DNA from 4 places in the Halomonas sp. B23F22_10 genome. Region 4 is predicted to be linked to each of the others. Evidence: predicted binding sites of a transcription regulator. Region 4 holds the regulator's gene; each other region holds the start of a gene.
What was found. Region 4 encodes sigma-54, which starts transcription at its own class of promoters, with help from an activator protein. Its sites were predicted from a motif close to TGGCACNNNNNTTGCTNT; they were not measured.
Positions count from the first base shown of each region.

Region 1: ACGTNF_RS00670 (HAD-IIB family hydrolase) is a predicted target of sigma-54. The motif match lies at 1,756-1,773, and genes of this name have one in related genera.
Region 2: glnL (nitrogen regulation protein NR(II)) is a predicted target of sigma-54. The motif match lies at 1,652-1,669, and genes of this name have one in related genera.
Region 3: ACGTNF_RS12755 (P-II family nitrogen regulator) is a predicted target of sigma-54. The motif match lies at 1,846-1,863, and genes of this name have one in related genera.

Region 1 is NZ_JBIEKF010000001.1:152,145-156,576, forward strand. Features, by position in the region: gene ACGTNF_RS00660 (aminotransferase class V-fold PLP-dependent enzyme) at 1-752, opposite strand, end outside; gene ACGTNF_RS00665 (porin family protein) at 964-1,506, shown strand; gene ACGTNF_RS00670 (HAD-IIB family hydrolase) at 1,807-2,724, shown strand; gene ACGTNF_RS00675 (glycosyltransferase family protein) at 2,721-3,935, shown strand; gene ACGTNF_RS00680 (sugar phosphorylase) at 4,023-4,432, opposite strand, start outside.
Region 2 is NZ_JBIEKF010000007.1:72,823-77,254, reverse strand. Features, by position in the region: gene ACGTNF_RS14850 (ZIP family metal transporter) at 1-542, opposite strand, end outside; gene ACGTNF_RS14845 (DUF4124 domain-containing protein) at 708-1,289, shown strand; gene glnL (nitrogen regulation protein NR(II)) at 1,714-2,760, shown strand; gene glnG (nitrogen regulation protein NR(I)) at 2,753-4,159, shown strand.
Region 3 is NZ_JBIEKF010000005.1:108,635-113,066, forward strand. Features, by position in the region: gene ACGTNF_RS12745 (YifB family Mg chelatase-like AAA ATPase) at 1-1,150, opposite strand, end outside; gene ACGTNF_RS12750 (accessory factor UbiK family protein) at 1,225-1,626, opposite strand; gene ACGTNF_RS12755 (P-II family nitrogen regulator) at 1,928-2,266, shown strand; gene amtB (ammonium transporter AmtB) at 2,306-3,628, shown strand; gene glnK (P-II family nitrogen regulator) at 3,773-4,111, shown strand; gene ACGTNF_RS12770 (ferredoxin--NADP reductase) at 4,265-4,432, opposite strand, start outside.
Region 4 is NZ_JBIEKF010000002.1:422,118-426,549, reverse strand. Features, by position in the region: gene rapZ (RNase adapter RapZ) at 1-715, opposite strand, end outside; gene ACGTNF_RS06090 (PTS sugar transporter subunit IIA) at 750-1,235, opposite strand; gene hpf (ribosome hibernation-promoting factor, HPF/YfiA family) at 1,239-1,550, opposite strand; gene ACGTNF_RS06080 (RNA polymerase factor sigma-54) at 1,663-3,063, opposite strand; gene lptB (LPS export ABC transporter ATP-binding protein) at 3,221-3,946, opposite strand; gene lptA (lipopolysaccharide transport periplasmic protein LptA) at 3,943-4,432, opposite strand, start outside.

The DNA.
Region 1 (4,432 bases), on a different contig from region 4:
GTGGCGTGGTAGGCGTGGCCGCCGGCCTCATAGGTCTCCATGATCGACAGCCACTTCTTGAGATCACAGGCGAAGCTCGAGCTCTCGGTCTCCTCGATGATGTCCCGGGCCAGGCGCGACATCATCACCATGGCGCAGCAGGGCGAGCCGCTCCAGCCCTTCTGCGGCGCGCTGATCAGGATGTCGACGCCGGTGTCCTGCATGTCGACCCAGTCGGTGCCGGAGGCGATGCAGTCGAGCACCAGCAGGCCGTTCTGATCGTGGATGGCCTCGGCGAGCCGGCGGATGTAGTCGTCGGGCAGTTTCACGCCGGACGAGGTCTCCACGTGGGGCGCGAACACCAGATCGGGTTGCTGGTCCTGGATCGCCTCGAGCACCTCCTCGATGGGGGGCGGCGTGAACGGCGAGGTCGGGTCGTCGTCATCCAGACGCACGGCCTTGCGCACATAGAGGTCCGAAGGGATGTGTCCGCGCTCCAGGATCTGGTGCCAGCGATAGCTGAACCAGCCGTTGCGGATCACCAGGCAGCGTCGGTCGGTGGCGAACTGACGCGCCACCGCTTCCATGCCGAAGGTGCCGCTGCCGGGAACGATGACCGTCGAATGCGCGCGATAGACCCGCTTCAGCGACGCGGAAATGTCACGCATCACCTGCTGGAAGCACTGCGACATGTGGTTGAGGGAACGATCCGTGTAGACCACCGAGTACTCGAGCAGTCCATCGGGGTCGACATCGGGCAGTAAACCGGCCATTGCTGTCTCCATGTTATCGGACGCGGCCTCCTGGCGGCGGAGGGCGCCTTGCACGTTAGAAGAGGATATTCCCTATCCCCGCTTCAGGCCAGGGTACGAGCGGCGGGCCGCGACGCTGACGTGGATCATTCCCCGCCGTGGCGAAAGGGGCCGCGTTGTACCAGACTGACGTCTACGCAGGGAAACATCGTTTCCTAACTGGAGAAGCCTCATGAAGACCTTGCTGATTCCCGCCGCCGCGGCCTGTCTGGTGGCCGCCGCCGCCGCCGCCGTCGCCGCCGCCGCCGCCGCCGCCGCCACCGCCCACGCCCAGGGCGGCCCCATGACCTATCAGCCGAGCCCCTACGTCGGCGCTGATGCGCTGTTCTGGGAGCTCGACCCGGATGGCCGCGCCGATGATCGCGACAGCACCGGCCTGCGTCTGCGCGCCGGCGTCGCCTTCAATGACTACTTCGCCCTGGAGGGGCATCTCGGCTCCGGCGGCTCCGATGGTGGCCTGGACCTGGACTACCTGGCCGGCGGCTACGCCAAGGGCATGCTGCCGATCACCCCGAGCTTCACGCTCTACGGGCTGCTGGGCGCCACCGAGGTCGAATTCGACGGCGCGGACTCCGAAACCGACGTCTCCTACGGTGGGGGCGCCAGTTACGCGCTGATGCCGAACCTGTCGCTGGACGCCGATTACATGCGCTATCTCGACGAATCGAACTACGACTTCGATGCCGTGAGCCTCGGGGCCAGCTATCACTTCTGATGCCGCTGGATAGCGAGCGGCGATAGATCGCGAGCCGCGGATGATGCCCCGTTACTGCGCCCCCGCTTGCCAGCGGGGGCGCTGCTCGTTTCGGCCACCGCGGCCGGGGCGTCTCCCGGGGATGTCCCTTGATGGCGCAGACATGTCGCACTCTCGTGAGGCGCACGCCTTTTCATGGTGCACGCGGCCCGGGCGAGGGGGCGGCAGCGAGGGCGCCCGGCCCCGTCATCGCGCCGTCCGCGATCGATCTGGCACGTTACGTGCAGAGCCGTATCGAACAAGGTCACGAAAGGTGCTGCCATGTCCTCTCCCTCCTCCCGCCCCGACGTTCCCGGCCCGAGGCTGCTCTTCACCGATCTGGATGGCTCGTTGCTCGATCACCAGACCTATGACTGGTCGCCGGCCGCGGAGTGGCTGACGCGGCTGCGCGAGGAAGGCGTGCCGGTGATCCCGGTGACCAGCAAGACCCGCAGCGAGCTGCTGGCCCTGCGCCAGGCCCTGAATCTCGTCGACAGTCCCTTCGTGGCCGAGAACGGTGCGGTGGTGGGGCTGCCTGCCGCCTGGTGCCACGCCCGCCTGGAGCGCACCCCCGGCCCCGACGGACTGGTGATCAAGACGCTCGGCGTGGACATCGGCTTCATCCGCCAGCGCCTCGCGGTGTGGCGCGAGCGCCTGGGCGTGCGCTTCACGCCGATGGGCGAGATGCAGCTCGATGATCTGGTCGCCTTCACCGGGCTCAGCGAGGAGGAGGCGCGCCTGGCGCGGATGCGCGAGGGCAGCGAACCGCTGATCTGGGCCGACAGCGAGGCGCGGCTGGAAGACTTCCGCCAGGGGCTCGCCGGCGACGGCCTGCACCTGGTGCGCGGCGGGCGCTTCTGGCACGCCACCGGCGAGTCCGACAAGGGCCAGGCGGTGAGCTGGCTGAGCGAGCGCTTCACGGCCCTGCGCGGCGTGCGTCCGTTGACTCTGGCGCTGGGCGATGGGCCCAACGACATCGCCATGCTCGAGGCGGTGGATCAGGCGGTGGTGATCCGCGGCTGCCACGGCCTGGAGGTGTCGCCGCCACAGCCCGAGCTCTACCGCAGCCGGGAAAGCGGCCCGAGCGGCTGGGCCGAGGGAGTGAACTACTGGTGGGGGCGAGGCGGGCGCCGGCAAGCGCCGGCGCTGACGGCATCCGGCAGCCGCGATAACAACGACGTGGGGAGTGTCAGCGCATGAGCGATTTCCATCAGAACGGCATCATCACCGATTTTCACAACCTCACCCGCCGGCCGGTCGAGGAACTCGAGGCCGACCTGGTGCGCTTCTCGGCGCAGCGGCCGATGAGCCTGATCCTGCCGTCGCTCTATTCCGAGCTGGAGGGGCCGGCGCTCTCGCACATCGTCGACGAGCTGGCCCGGGTGCCCTATCTCTCCGAGATCGTGATCGGCCTCGACCGCGCCGATCACGCCCAGTTCGGCAGGGCCCGCGAGTTCTTCTCGCGGCTGCCCCAGCGTCATCGCATCCTGTGGAACGACGGCCCGGGCCTGCGCGCGCTGGACGCCGAGCTGGAAGCGCAGGGCCTCGCGCCCCAGCAGCCGGGCAAGGGGCGCAACGTCTGGTACTGCGCCGGCTACGTGCAGGCCTCCGGGCGCAGCGAGGCGGTGGCGCTGCACGACTGCGACATCCTCACCTACGATCGCGGCATGCTGGCGCGGCTGTTCTATCCGGTCGCGCACCCCTACTTCAACTACGAATTCTGCAAGGGCTACTACCCGCGCATCGCCGACGGCCGGCTCAACGGCCGGGTCTCGCGGCTGATGGTCACGCCGTTGCTGCGCGCGCTCAAGCAGATGTTCGGGCCGCTGCCGTACCTCGAGTACCTCGACTGCTATCGCTATGCGCTTTCCGGCGAGTTCGCCATGCGCACCGAGGTGCTCGACGGCATTCGCATCCCCGCCGACTGGGGGCTCGAGATCGGCGTGCTCTCCGAGGTGCATCGCAACTACTCCACCCGCCGGCTGTGCCAGGTGGATCTGGCCGACAGCTACGACCACAAGCACCAGCCGGTCTCCGAGGAGGACGCCTCCGGCGGACTCAACCGCATGAGCCTGGACATCGCCAAGGCGCTCTACCGCAAGCTGGCGACCCAGGGCGTGACCTTCAGCGCCGAGGGCTTCCGCACCCTCAAGGCCACCTACTACCGCATGGCGCTGGACCTGATCGAGGCCTACGACCACGACGCGCGGATGAACGGCCTGAGCCTCGACCGACACAGCGAGGAGCGGGCGGTGGAGCTGTTCGCCACCAACCTGCTCGAGGCCGGCGGCGTGTTCCTCGACAACCCCGGCGAGCGGCCCTTCATCCCCAGCTGGAACCGGGTGCGGGCGGCCATTCCCGACCTGCTGCCGCGCATGGCCGAGGTGGTGGAGGCCGACAACGCCGTCTGACCCCGCCGCCTGCCGCCACCAGCACCGCCCCCAGGCATTGGCCATGTGGGCGGTGCTTTTTACGCCGTTTTCCCGCTGACGGCGGATTTACCCGCTGCTGTTGACCAGCCACAGGGCGCCGTAGGGCGGCAGGGCATCCTCTGCTCGCCATGTCTCGCCGCCGATCCGGTCGCGCCACTCGCCTTCGTTGAGCGGCTCGAGCGCCAGCGGCTGGGGGCGATCGGTGACGTTGTGGATCGCCAGCAGACGGCGCCCGTCGGGCAGCGGGCCGCGCTCGACCACCAGCAGCGTGGCCGGCGTCTCGATCACCCGCTGGGACACGTCCGGATGGAAGCAGGGCTCGTCGCGGCGCACCTCGAGCAGCCGCTTCAGGGCCGTGAAGGCCTGGTGGGTCGAGGTGTGCGGGCTGTCGAGCAGCCGCTCCAGGGCGCCGCGATCCCAGTGGTGGCGGTTGATCGAGCGCAGCCGGCCGCTGCGCTCCATGCCCTCGATGTCGT
Region 2 (4,432 bases), on a different contig from region 4:
GCCAGCCACCAGTAGCCGCTCAGGCCGGCTAGCGGCCCCAGCCAGGCCATGGCGAAGAACATCGTCAGCAGGCGTCGGGTCGAGTAGTGGGTGTTCTCGCGCAGCTCGCGATAGGCGTTGAAGCCCTCCGGCAGGTTCTGCAGCGTCATCAGCAGCGCCAGCAGCACGCCGCTGCCGCCGCCGTAGGCGAAGGCCGCGCCCAGGGCCAGGGCCTCGGGCAGGAAGTCGGCGAGCATGGCGGTGAGCTGGCTGGCGGGGGTGCCGTTGCGGTAGAGGGCGATATCGAGCGCCATGAAGGTCAGGCCGCCGGCGAGGAACCAGGCCATGGCCGGCGCCAGGTCCAGGGCCTCGAAGCTGTTCGGCACCAGCACCAGGGCCACCGCCGAGAGCAGCGCGCCGCCGCCGAAGGCGATGATGCCGTGGCGCAGCTCGTTCTCCAGCCAGTTCGGCCGGATGCGCTCCTCCTTGGCCACCCAGCCGCCCAGCGGCATCGCCATGCCGGCCATCAGGGTCAACGCTATCACCTTCTCCCACGCGTCCATGCCGCTCGCTCCTTGGCTTGTCGTGTCGCAGGATCATCCTACTCGCATTCGCCCGGCCCGCGAACGTGGATTCCGTTCCGGGGCCGGCCTGGTCTAGGCTTGGAGCATGATGACGGCAGGCGCAAGGCGCGCCATGGACGGCCGTCACGGACCCGGGAGAGACACATGCACAAGGTTGTCATGACACTGGCGCTGAGCCTGGCGCTGAGCCTGCCGGCGGCGGCACAGACCATCTATCGCACCACCGACGCCCAGGGCAACGTCGTCTTCACCGACGATCCAAAGCGCGGCGGCGAGGCGATGGAGCTCGATCCGCTCACCGTGGTGCCGTCGCGGCCGGTGCAGCCGCTGTCGAGTGCCTCGCCCGGGCGGGCCGACGGCACCACGCGCTATGGCGAGCCCGGCCAGCCCTTCATGCCCTACGACGTCTTCGCGATCGCCTCCCCCGAGCAGGAGACGACCCTGCCCACCGGCGCCGCGGGCAACGCCCAGGTGCGGCTCGCCATCCGCCCCGACCTGCGCGACGACCATCGCGTGCGGCTGCTGGTGGACGGCCAGGTCAGCCAGTCCGCCATGCACACCGACACCTTCCTGCTCTCCAACCTCAACCGCGGCGAGCACCGGGTGCAGGCCGAGCTGCTCGACGCCTCCGGCGCGGTGCGCCACCGCACCTCGCCGCTGACGCTCTTCGTCCAGCGGGCCAGCGTCAATCTGCCGAGCAATCCCAACAACCCCGCCAACAATTAGCTGCCCCCTCGCCGGCCACATCGACCGCTGTGTCCGGACGGCTCCCCGAGGCCCTGTGACCCGCCCCCGGCGCGTGACGACGGGCGCTTCGATGCCTTCGATCACGCCGACCGGGTGAGCGAGGGCAGCGCCTTCCGCCATGCCGAGGCGTTGCGCGGCGATCGTCCGCCCCGGGACGATCGCCGCCGGCGCGACCATGAGGCATGGCGAGCGCATCACGACCCGCGCGCGCCCCTTCGGAAGGCGCCCGAGCGGGAGTGAGCGCGACCTCGCAGTGCGTGCACCAGCTTGGTGCACTACCATGGTGCATGATCCCCATGTCGGATCAGCCGGTAGGCGACGCCATGTCGTCTTCCCCAAAGTGGCGCGCTTCTTGCAGAACTTGAGGGAGGCGCCTCTCCACTCCGCTGCCGGGAATGCACCCATGTATCAACGCCTGATGGAACACCTCACCACCGCCGTGCTGCTGCTGGACGGCCAGCTGCGGCTGCGCTGGATGAATCCGGCGGCGGAGGCCTTGCTGGCGTTGAGCCGCTCGCGGGTGATCGGCCAGCCGCTGCCGGGGCTGGTGAACTCGGAGGACGACATCGGCGCGCTGCTGGCCAAGGCCCGCGACGAGTTTCATCCCTATACCCAGCGCGAGGCGCGCCTGACCCTGCCCACCGGCGACGCGCTGACGGTGGACTACACCGTCACCCCGCTGTCGGCGGACGAGCTGCTGATGGAGCTGGAGCCCCGCGACCGGCTGCTGCGCATCTCCCGCGAGGAGGCGCTGCAGACCCGCCAGGAGACGATCAAGGTGCTGGCGCGCGGGCTCGCCCATGAGGTCAAGAATCCGCTGGGCGGGATCCGCGGCGCCGCCCAGCTGCTGGAGCGTGACCTGGGCGACTCCCGGCTCACCGAGTTCACCCATATCATCGTCGAGGAGGCCGACCGGCTGCGCGACCTGGTGGACGCCATGCTCGGCCCGCATCGCCTCAATCGACACGAGCCGCTCAACATCCACAAGGTGCTGGAGCGGGTCCGCGCCCTGGTGGCGGTGGAGCATCCCGAGGTGACGTTCACCCGCGACTACGACCCCAGCCTGCCCGATCTGATGGGCGACGAGTCCCAGCTGATCCAGGCCATCCTCAACGTGGCGCGCAACGCCGTGCAGGCGATGACCGAGGCCGGGATCGAGGGGCCCACCCTGGTGCTCAAGACCCGCGCGCGTCGCCAGTTCACCCTGGGCGCCGAGCGCCATCGCCTGGTCTGCCAGGTGAGCCTCATCGACAACGGTCCCGGCATCCCCGAGGAGCTCAAGGAGACGCTGTTCTACCCCATGGTGTCCGGCCGCGCCGAGGGCAGCGGCCTGGGGCTGTCGATCGCCCAGTCGGTCCTGCACCGTCACCAGGGGCTGATCGAGTGCGACTCCCGGCCGGGCCAGACCGAATTCCGACTGCTGATACCGCTGGAGACATCCCATGACTGAAGCCGCACGCGTCATGATCGTCGATGACGATCGCGCCATTCGCTGGGTGCTGGAGCGCGCTCTGGCCCAGCCCGACCTCGAGGTCGAGAGCGTCGAGCGTGCCGACCGGATCCTCGAGCGGCTGCTCGAGGATCCGCCCGACGTGCTGGTCACCGACATCCGCATGCCGGGCCTGGACGGCCTGGACCTGATGGCGAAGGTACGCGAGGCGCATCCGGAGCTGCCGGTGATCGTGATGACCGCCCACTCCGACCTCGACAGCGCGGTGGCCTCCTACCAGGGCGGCGCCTTCGAGTACCTGCCCAAGCCGTTCGACGTCGACGAGGCCCTGGCGCTGGTGCGCCGCGCCGTGGCCCACGCCCGCGAGCGCCAGCGCCCGGTCAGTGCGCCCGAGGGGCTGGACACCGAGATCATCGGCGAGGCGCCGGCCATGCAGGAGGTGTTCCGCGCCATCGGCCGGCTGTCGCAGTCGCACATCACGGTGCTGATCAACGGCGAGTCCGGCACCGGCAAGGAGCGCGTCGCCCAGGCGCTGCATCAGCACAGCCCGCGCGGCGGCAAGCCGTTCATTGCCCTGAACATGGCGGCGATTCCCCGCGACCTGATCGAATCCGAGCTCTTCGGCCACGAGAAGGGCGCCTTCACCGGCGCCACGGCCCAGCGCCAGGGCCGCTTCGAGCAGGCCGACGGCGGCACCCTGTTCCTCGACGAGATCGGCGACATGCCGGCCGAGACCCAGACCCGCCTGCTGCGGGTGCTGGCCGACGGCGAGTTCTACCGCGTCGGCGGCCACACCTCGGTGAAGGTCGACGTGCGCATCATCGCCGCCACCCACCAGAACCTGGAGGGCCTGGTCGAGGACGGCCGCTTCCGCGAGGACCTGTTCCACCGCCTCAACGTGATCCGCGTCCACCTGCCCAAGCTCGCCGACCGCCGCGAGGACATCCCGCGCCTGGCGCGCCACTTCCTGGCCGAGGCCGCCAAGGAGCTCGCCACCGACGTCAAGGTGCTGACGCCGGAGGCCGAGGCCCACCTGACGCGGCTGGCCTGGCCGGGCAACGTCCGCCAGCTGGAGAACACCTGCCGCTGGCTGACGGTGATGGCCTCGGGCCGTGAGGTGCTGGTCGAGGACCTGCCGCCGGAGCTGCGCGAGGCCGACGAGGGCGGCGCCGCCGGCGACTGGCGCCTGGCCTTCCGCGACTGGGCCGACCGGGCGCTCGCCGCCGGCCACACCCACCTGCTGGAAGAAGCCGTGCCGGACTTCGAGAAGATCCTGATCGAGACCGCGCTCAAGCACACCGGGGGGCGCAAGGGCGAGGCCGCCGAGCTCTTGGGCTGGGGGCGCAACACCCTGACCCGCAAGCTCAAGACGCTGCTGCCGGAGATGGCGGAGGACTGAGCCGCCGAGCCGCTGGGCTGGGGGCGCAATACGCGCTCTCTCGAGCGCCGGCAAGCTCAAGACGCTGCTGCCGGAGATGGCGGAGGACTGAGCCGCCGAGCCGCTGGGCTGGGGGCGCAATACGCGCTCTCTCAAGGGCCGGCAAGCTCAAGACGCTGCTGCCGGAGATGGCGGAGGACTGAGCCGCCGAGCCGCTGGGCTGGGGGCGCAATACGCGCTCTCTCGAGCGCCGGCAAGCTCAAGACGCTGCTGCCGGAGATGGTGTGGAGGACT
Region 3 (4,432 bases), on a different contig from region 4:
GCAGGTCGATGCGGTCGAGCAGCGGGCCGGAGAGCCGCGCCTGATAGCGCTGGATCTGGGCGGCGGTGCAGTGGCAGGCCCGGCGTGGATCGCCGAGATGGCCGCAGGGGCAGGGGTTCATCGCCGCCACCAGCTGGAAGCGCGCCGGATAGCGCCGCTCGTGGCTGGCGCGGGCGATATGGATGCGCCCGGATTCCATGGGCTCGCGCATCACCTCGAGCACCTGGCGGGGGAATTCGGGCAGCTCGTCGAGAAACAGCACGCCGCGGTGGGCCAGCGAGATCTCGCCGGGCCTGGGCCGCGATCCGCCGCCGACCAGCGCCACCGCGCTGGCGGTGTGGTGGGGCGCCCGGAAGGGCCGGCGCCCCCAGCCCTCGTCGAGCGGCAGCCCACACACCGAGCGCACCGCCGCCACCTCCAGGGTCTCATCCTCGGTCAGCGGTGGCAGGATGCCGGGCAGGCGACTGGCCAGCATGGTCTTGCCGGTGCCGGGCGGGCCGGCCAGCAGCAGGTTGTGGCCGCCGCTGGCGGCGACCTCCAGGGCCCGCCGGGCCTGATGCTGGCCCCGCACCTCGGCGAGGTCGGCCCCCGCCAACGGGGCCTCGGCGGGACGCGACGCCCGATGGGGCGCGATCGGCGCCTGCCCCAGCAGGTGCGCCACCACCTCGAGCAGATGATCGGCGGGCAGCACCTCGAGGCCGCCGGCCAGCGCCGCCTCATCGGCGTTGGCCCGGGGCACGATCAGCCGCCGCCCGGCACGGCGCGTGGCCAGCGCCAGCGGCAGCACCCCGGCCACCGGGCGCAGCGCCCCGTCCAGGGCGAGCTCGCCCGCGCATTCGGTCTCGGCCAGCGCCGCGGCGGGAATCTGCCCCGAGGCCACCAATATCCCCAGGGCGATGGGCAGGTCGAAGCGCCCGCCTTCCTTGGGCAGGTCGGCGGGCGCGAGGTTGAGGGTGATGCGACGCAGCGGGAAGTCGAAGCCGGCGTTGACGAGCGCACTGCGCACCCGCTCGCGGCTCTCCCTGACGGCCGTCTCCGGCAGCCCGACCAGGGTGATGCCGGGCAGGCCGTTGGCCAGATGCACTTCCACCAGCACCTCGGGGGCCTCGAGGCCGAGACCGGCCCGGGTGCGAACGATCGACAGGGTCATCGGCGGTCCCTCGCGCTGATTCTGCCCTTAAGGCTAGTTCAGCACGGCGGGGACCGCCCGGTGGCGGCTCGGGATCAGCGGCCGGACTCGCCGGCGCCCTCCTCGGGGGAGGACGGGGGCTCCTCGTCCGCCGCGGCACCGGCTGCCGCAGCACCGGCTGCCGCAGCATCGGCTGCCGCAGCGTCGATCGAGGCCTCGTCCGCCACGGCCGGCACCTCGCCGCCCGAGCGGCTGGCGTCCAGCGCCTCTTCCAGGGCGGCGACCTGCTGCTCCAGCGCCTCGACCCGGCCGCGGGTGCGCTGCAGCACGTCCATCAGGATGTCGAAGTCCTCCCGCGACACCAGCTCGAGCCGGTCGAAGGCGCCGCGCACCACCTGCTGAATGCCTTTCTGCACGTCTTCCGGCGCCTGTGAGGCGCCCTGCAGGCGCTCGCCGATCTGCTGGGCCAGGCGGCCGATGCGGTCTTGGCTGACCATGATCTCTCTCCTGAGTGGAATGGGGCTGACTCCAAGGATACGCAAGCCGTTCGACGGGCGCATTCCCGCGTGCCGCGGGCTTCGCCCCCGGATGGTGCGAAGTGATCGCTCACCGGCATCAAATCAGTGCACGGCGCCCTGCCCCGCCTGCACCAGAATCTCACCATCGGGTCAGGTTGGAAAAACAAGATCATGAAAACCATGGCAAATTCGGTTTAGTGGCACGTTTTAAGCAATGACAGGAAAACCTGCACACACACCGCGCGGAGCAGCCCGCGCTCATCCAATGGGGAGATCCGGGATGAAGCTGATTACCGCCATTATCAAGCCCTTCAAGCTCGACGACGTGCGCGAGGCGCTCGCCGACAACGGCGTTCAGGGCATCACCGTCACCGAGGTCAAGGGCTTCGGCCGCCAGAAGGGCCACACCGAGCTCTATCGCGGCGCCGAGTACGTCGTCGACTTCCTGCCCAAGGTCAAGGTCGAGATCGCCGTCGATGATGGCCGCCTCGACACCGTGCTGGACGCCATCTGCAGCGCCGCCAACAGCGGCAAGATCGGCGACGGCAAGGTCTTCGTGACCCCGCTCGAGGATGTCATCCGCATCCGTACCGGCGAGCGCGGTGCCGACGCCGTCTAACCCGACCGCCTCTCTCCCTTTCCGTCTGGAGTGACAGCCATGAACGAGATTACCGAGCTGAGCTATGCGCTCGATACCTTCTACTTCCTGATCTGCGGCGTCCTGGTGATGTGGATGGCCGCGGGCTTCTCGATGCTCGAGGCCGGCCTGGTGCGGTCCAAGAACACCGCCGAGATCCTGACCAAGAACATCGCCCTGTTCGCCATCGCCTGCACCATGTACCTGCTGCTGGGCTACTACCTGATGTACTCCGGCGACGCGGGCGGCATCCTGCCCAACCTGGGCTTCCTGCTGGGTGACGACAACACCGTGGCCGCGGTCACCGCCGGCGGCGACGACGCCCCCTACTACTCCATGCGCGCCGACTTCTTCTTCCAGGTCGTGTTCGTGGCCACCGCCATGTCCATCGTCTCCGGTGCCGTGGCCGAACGCATGAAGCTGTGGGCCTTCCTGGCCTTCGCCGTGGTGATGACCGGCGTCATCTACCCGGTCTCCGGCTACTGGACCTGGGGCGGCGGCTGGCTCTCCGAGCTCGGCTTCTCCGACTATGCCGGTTCCGGCATCGTGCACATGGCCGGTGCGGCAGCGGCGCTGGCCGGCGTGCTGGTGCTCGGTCCGCGCAAGGGCAAGTACGGCAAGGACGGCAGCATCTTCGCCATCCCCGGCGCCAACATGCCGCTGGCCACCCTGGGTACCTTCATCCTGTGGATGGGCTGGTTCGGCTTCAACGGCGGCTCCGAGCTGAAGGTGTCCGACGTGAGCTCCGCCAACAACATGGCCCAGGTGCTGGTGAACACCAACGCCGCGGCCGCCGGCGGCGTGATCGCCGCGCTGATCCTGGCCAAGGCCTGGTTCCGCAAGGCCGACCTGACCATGGCCCTGAACGGCGCCATCGCCGGCCTGGTGTCCATCACCGCCGATCCGCTGTCGCCCAGCGCCCTGGGCGCCACCCTGATCGGTGCCGTCGGTGGCCTGCTGGTGGTGGTCTCCATCATCAGCCTCGACAAGCTGAAGCTCGATGACCCGGTCGGTGCCATCTCCGCCCACGGCGTGGTCGGCATCTGGGGCGTGCTCGCCGTGCCGCTGACCAACGACGGAGCCTCCTTCGGCGCCCAGATCATCGGCATCCTCGGCATCTTCGCCTGGGTCTTCCTCGCCAGCCTGGTGGTGTGGCTGATCATCAAGGCGATCATGGGCGTCCGCGTCAGCGAGGAAGAGGAATACGAGGGCGTCGACCTGGCCGAGTGCGGTCTCGAGGCCTACCCCGAGTTCACCGTCTCCAAGGTGCACGGTGGCGGCGGCTCCTCCGGTCGTGCCCGCAGCGAAAGCGCCGGCCAGTCGCACATGGCCGCGCGTTCCTGATCGCCCCGCCCTGACGGCAACACGAAATGGCCCCTCGCGGGGCCATTTTTTTGTTCTTCACGCCGTGGGTGTATGCTCTGGCACAATGATTCCGTCAGGGATGGCGAGTGGCGCCATCGGATACGAACCATCGAGGAGATGACCATGAAGCTGGTGACCGCCATCATCAAACCGTTCAAGCTCGACGACGTCCGCGAGGCGCTCTCCGACATCGGCGTCCAGGGCATCACCGTCACCGAGGTCAAGGGCTTCGGCCGTCAGAAGGGCCACACCGAGCTCTATCGCGGCGCCGAGTACGTCGTCGACTTCCTGCCCAAGGTGAAGCTCGAGGTGGCCGTGGACGAGCCGATGACCGAGCAGGTGATCGACGCCATCACCCAGGTCGCGAACACCGGCAAGATCGGCGATGGCAAGATCTTCGTCACCGCCCTGGAGCAGGTCATCCGGATTCGCACCGGCGAGACGGACAAGGACGCCGTCTAAGCGGCAAGCTGAAATCGCCGGAAGCAAAAGAAAACCCCGAAGGCTCAACCTTCGGGGTTTTCTTGTAGCTCGGCGCTTGTAGCTCGGCGCTTGTAGCTCGGCGCTTGTAGCTCGGCGCTTGTCGCTCGGCGCTTGTAGCTCGGCGCTGGCCGCTTACTTCTCGACGAAGGCGCGCTCGATGACGTAGTCGCCCGGCTCGCCGAGGCGCGGCGAGATGTTGAAGCCCAGCTCGTCCAGCAGCGCACTGGTCTCGTCGAGCATGGCCGGGCTGCCGCAAATCATGGCGCGGTCCTGCTTCGGGTCCAGCGGCGGCAGGCCGGT
Region 4 (4,432 bases):
GGTAGCGGGGCAGCCAGCGTTCGACCCAGGCCAGGATGTCGGCGGCCATCTCGTCGACCACCGGATAGCTCTCGAGGAAGGCGATCACGCTGTCGTCGCGGCCGGTCGCCTCGCGTAGCTGAGGGTCCCAGTAGGGGTTGGGCAGGCAGCGGACGTCGAACACGATATCGGCGTCGAGCGGCACGCCGCGCTTGAAGCCGAAGGACTCGAGGGTCAGTGTCAGCCCTTCGCGGCGATGGCCGGCCACCTGGTCGGTGATGCGGCCGCGCAGGTCGTGCACCGAGAGTCGCGAGGTGTCGATCAGCAGGTCGGCGAGGTCGCGGATCTCCGCCAGGGCGTCTTCCTCGCGGTCGATCGCCTCGGCCAGCGTCATCTCGGTGTCTCGGGTCAGGGGGTGGCGGCGCCGGGTGGCGGAATAGCGCTCCAGCAGAATGCGTGCGTCGGTGGTCAGATAGATCACCTGGCACTGGATGTCGCGGGAGCGGACGTCATCGAGCAGCGCCGGGAAGCGCTCCAGGGCGTGGGGCAGGTTGCGGGCGTCGATGCTGACCGCCACGGCGCTGCGCAGGGACTGACCGCTGCGCAGCTCGTCGACCAGCGGGCCAAGCAGCATAGCCGGCAGGTTGTCGATGGCGTAGAAGCCGAGGTCCTCGAGGGCCTGCAGGGCGATCGACTTGCCGGAGCCGGAGCGTCCGCTGATGATGACGAGCTGCATGACGGGTCGGGTCTCCTGGTCGAGGCGGCGGCGCTCAGCCGCGACCGCTGGCGGCCGGTGCCTGTCGTCGGATGGCGTCGAGGAGGCTGTCGTGAAGCTCGCGCTGGCTGCCGGCCCGGCGCAGGGCGCTGCGGGTCTCGGCGTCGTTCATCACGCTGGCCACCTGGCCGAGCAGGGCGAGATGGGCGTCGTCAGCTTCCTCGGGAACCAGCAGCACGAACACCAGGTCGACGGGTTCGCCGTCGATGGCATCGAAGTCGACCGGTTCGGCGAGCTTGAGAAAGCCGGCGATGGGCGCCTTGCAGTGCGGGTTGCGGGAATGGGGAATGGCGACCCCGTGCCCGATGCCGGTGCTGCCCAGCCGTTCGCGCCCGATCAGCCGGCTGAAGACTTCCTGGCTGTCGAGACTCGGAATGTTCTGGGCAATGAAGGTGCTGAAGAATTCCAGCACTCGTTTCTTGCTCCCCCCGGGCACGCCGAAGAGGGTGCGCTCGGGGGGAAGGATGGTTTCAAGAGACATGGCTCAGCGGACGCTTGCGGCGCCCTGGGCGCGGGCCTGGGTCTTTTCCTTGTGCTTGACGAGCTGGCGGTCCAGCTTGTCGGCAAGGGCGTCGATGGCGGCGTACATGTCGGCATCCATCGCTTCGGCGTGCAGATCGGCACCGGCGGCGTGCAGCGTGCAGGCGGCCTGCTGGCGTTCTTTTTCGACGGAGAGCGTGACCTGAACGGTGGTGATGTTGTCGTAGTGACGTTCCAGGCGGGAGAGCTTCTCCTGCACGTAGTCACGCAGGGGCTCGGTCAATTCCACGTGATGGCCGGTGAGGTTGACTTGCATGACACGCTCCTTGCTCCTTGGGTGGTGACTCGATTGTAACCCTTTTTGGTGCCTTGCAAACCCCCCGCGACAGACGCGTTTTCACGCTCTGGAAATCGCCTTCGGCGGGGTCTCAGCCGAGGCGTTTCCGCTGGCTGGAAGACGGGATGTGCATCGCTTCGCGATACTTGGCGACGGTGCGACGGGCGACCTCGATGCCCTCCTCGGCGAGCAGGGTGACCAGCTTGCTGTCGGACAGCGGCTTGCGTGGCGGCTCGCCCTCGATCAGCTTGCGGATGCGGGCGCGGATCGCGGTGCTGGAGTGGGCGTCCTCGCCGTCGCCGACCTGGCTGGAGAAGAAGTACTTGAGTTCGAAGACGCCGCGCGGCGTGTGGATGAACTTCTGGGTGGTGACCCGGGAGATGGTCGATTCGTGCATCTCCACGGCCTGGGCGATGTCGGCCAGGATCAGCGGCTTCATGGCTTCCTCGCCGCGCTCGAGGAACTCGATCTGGCGGGTCATCACCTCGTGGCCGACCCGCAGCAGGGTATCGTTGCGGCTGGCCAGGCTCTTGATCAGCCAGCGCGCCTCCTGCAGGTGGTCCTTGAGAAATTGGTTGTCGTCGCTCTTGTCCGCGCGCTTGATCAGCGCCGCGTAGTCGGGCTGGATGCGCAGCCGCGGCATCGCCTCCGGGTTGAGCTCGACGCGCCAGCCCTGTGGGGTGTGGCGGGCGATCAGGTCGGGAATCACGTAGTCGCTGTCGCCGCTGGCGAATTCGCTGCCCGGCCGTGGGTCGAGGCCGCGGATCAGGGCGATGACCTCGTCGAGGGTGTCGTCGTCCAGCCCCAGGCGCCGCTTGAGCAGCCGGCGATCGTTGCCGGCCAGGGCCTCCAGGAACTGGCGCACCAGGCGCCGGGCCTGGGGCAGCAGCGGGGTGTCATCGGGCAGGGTGGCGAGCTGCAGCAGCAGGCACTCGCGCAGATCGCGGGCGAACACCCCGGTGGGCTCGAACTGCTGCAGGCGCAGCAGCACCGCTTCGACCTCGCGGGTGGCGAGCCCCTCGAGGGCCTGGGCGCGCAGGCCATCGCGCAGCTCGTCCAGCGGCTGATCCAGATAGCCGTCCGGGGTCACGGCATCGATCAGGCTCTCGGCGATGCGCCTCTCGCGCTCATCGAGACCGCTCATCGCCAGCTGCCAGACGAGATGGCTCTGCAGGCTCTGGTCGGCGGCCTGACGTTCGAAGTCGGGGGCCTCACCGCTGCCGCCGGCGTCCTGGAAGGTGTCGGACCAGTCGCTGTCGACGCTCAGCTCTTCCGGGATCTCGTCCGACCAGTCGTCGTCCGGCGTCTCGCTGACGGCCTGTTCGCCGAAGTCGTCCTCGAGCTCGAGCATGGGATTGGCCTCGAGGGCCTGCTGGATCTCCTGGCGCAGATCGAGGGTCGAGAGCTGCAGCAGGCCGATGGCCTGCTGCAGCTGAGGGGTCATGGTCAGCTGGGTGCCGACACGCAGTTGAAGGGATGCCTTCATGGCCATGGGCGAGCGGTCCGATCCTGCGGTAAAGAGGTCTTCCACCCTAGTGCCCGGGCGTCCGCCATGCAAGCGTGTTCGCAGCAATTAGCGTGCCAACGGCAATCGCCATGCCCGTCTGTGCATGGCGTTAGTATATCAGTGACTTGCGAAGGCCAAGGGGTCAGAGACGGAAGTCCTGGCCCAGATAGACGTCGCGCACCCGCTGGTTGGCGAGGATCTCCTCGGCGTCACCGTCGGCGATGATCTGGCCGTCGCCGACGATGTAGGCGCCGTCGCAGATGTCCAGCGTCTCGCGCACGTTGTGGTCGGTGATCAGCACGCCGATCTCGCGCGCCTTGAGCTGGCGGATGATGCCCTTGATGTCGCCCACCGAGATGGGGTCGACGCCGGCGAAGGGCTCGTCGAGCAGGATGAAGTCGGGTTCGGTGGCCAGCGCCCGGGCGATCTCGACCCGCCGGCGTTCGCCGCCGGACAGGCTCATGCCCAGGTTGTCGCGGATGTGGGTGATGTGGAACTCCTCCAGCAGCGCCTCCAGGCGCGCCTTGCGGCCGCTGCGGTCGAGATCGCGGCGGGTCTCGAGGATCGCCATGATGTTGTCGGCCACCGACAGCTTGCGGAAGATCGAGGCCTCCTGAGGCAGGTAGCCGATCCCGGCCTGGGCGCGCTGGTGCATGGCGGCGCCGGAGAGGTCGCGGTCGTCGATGGCGACACGGCCGGCGTCGGCACGGACCAGGCCGACGATCATGTAGAAGGAGGTGGTCTTGCCGGCCCCGTTGGGGCCCAGCAGGCCGATGATGCGGCCCTGCTGGATCTCCAGGCTGATGTCGTGGACCACGCGGCGACGCTTGTAGCTCTTGGCCAGGTTCCGGGCGCTGAGGGTCTTCATGGGCCGTCCTGTTGTTCCGGCTCGAGGGTCATGCGCACGCGCTGGCTCTCGCCGACGCCCTGGGCATCGGAGCGCGCCTGCACCACCCGGCGATCGAGGAAGTATTCGAGGTAGCCGCCGTCGAAGGTGTCGCCGCCCTGGTGAAGTTCGGCCTGGTCGACCAGCTCGATGCGCCGCTCGGCCACGTGGTAGATCACGGTGCGGCCCCAGGCGCGGACCAGCGGCTGGTCCGGGGAAGGCTTCTGCTCCAGGTAGGCGCGCTGGCCGGTAGCGGTGGCGGTGGTCAGCTGGCCGGCGTCGTTGCGCTGGATCTCCACGCGGTCGCCGGTCAATTGCATGCTGCCCTGCTGGATGCGCACGTCGCCCTGGTAGACGGCGGTGCCGGCGCGATCGTCGAGATCCAGCCGGTCGGCCTCGACCTGGATGGGGGCGCTGGCATCGCCTTCCAGTGCCAGGGCGGCGGGGGCGGCCAGCATCGTGGCGAGC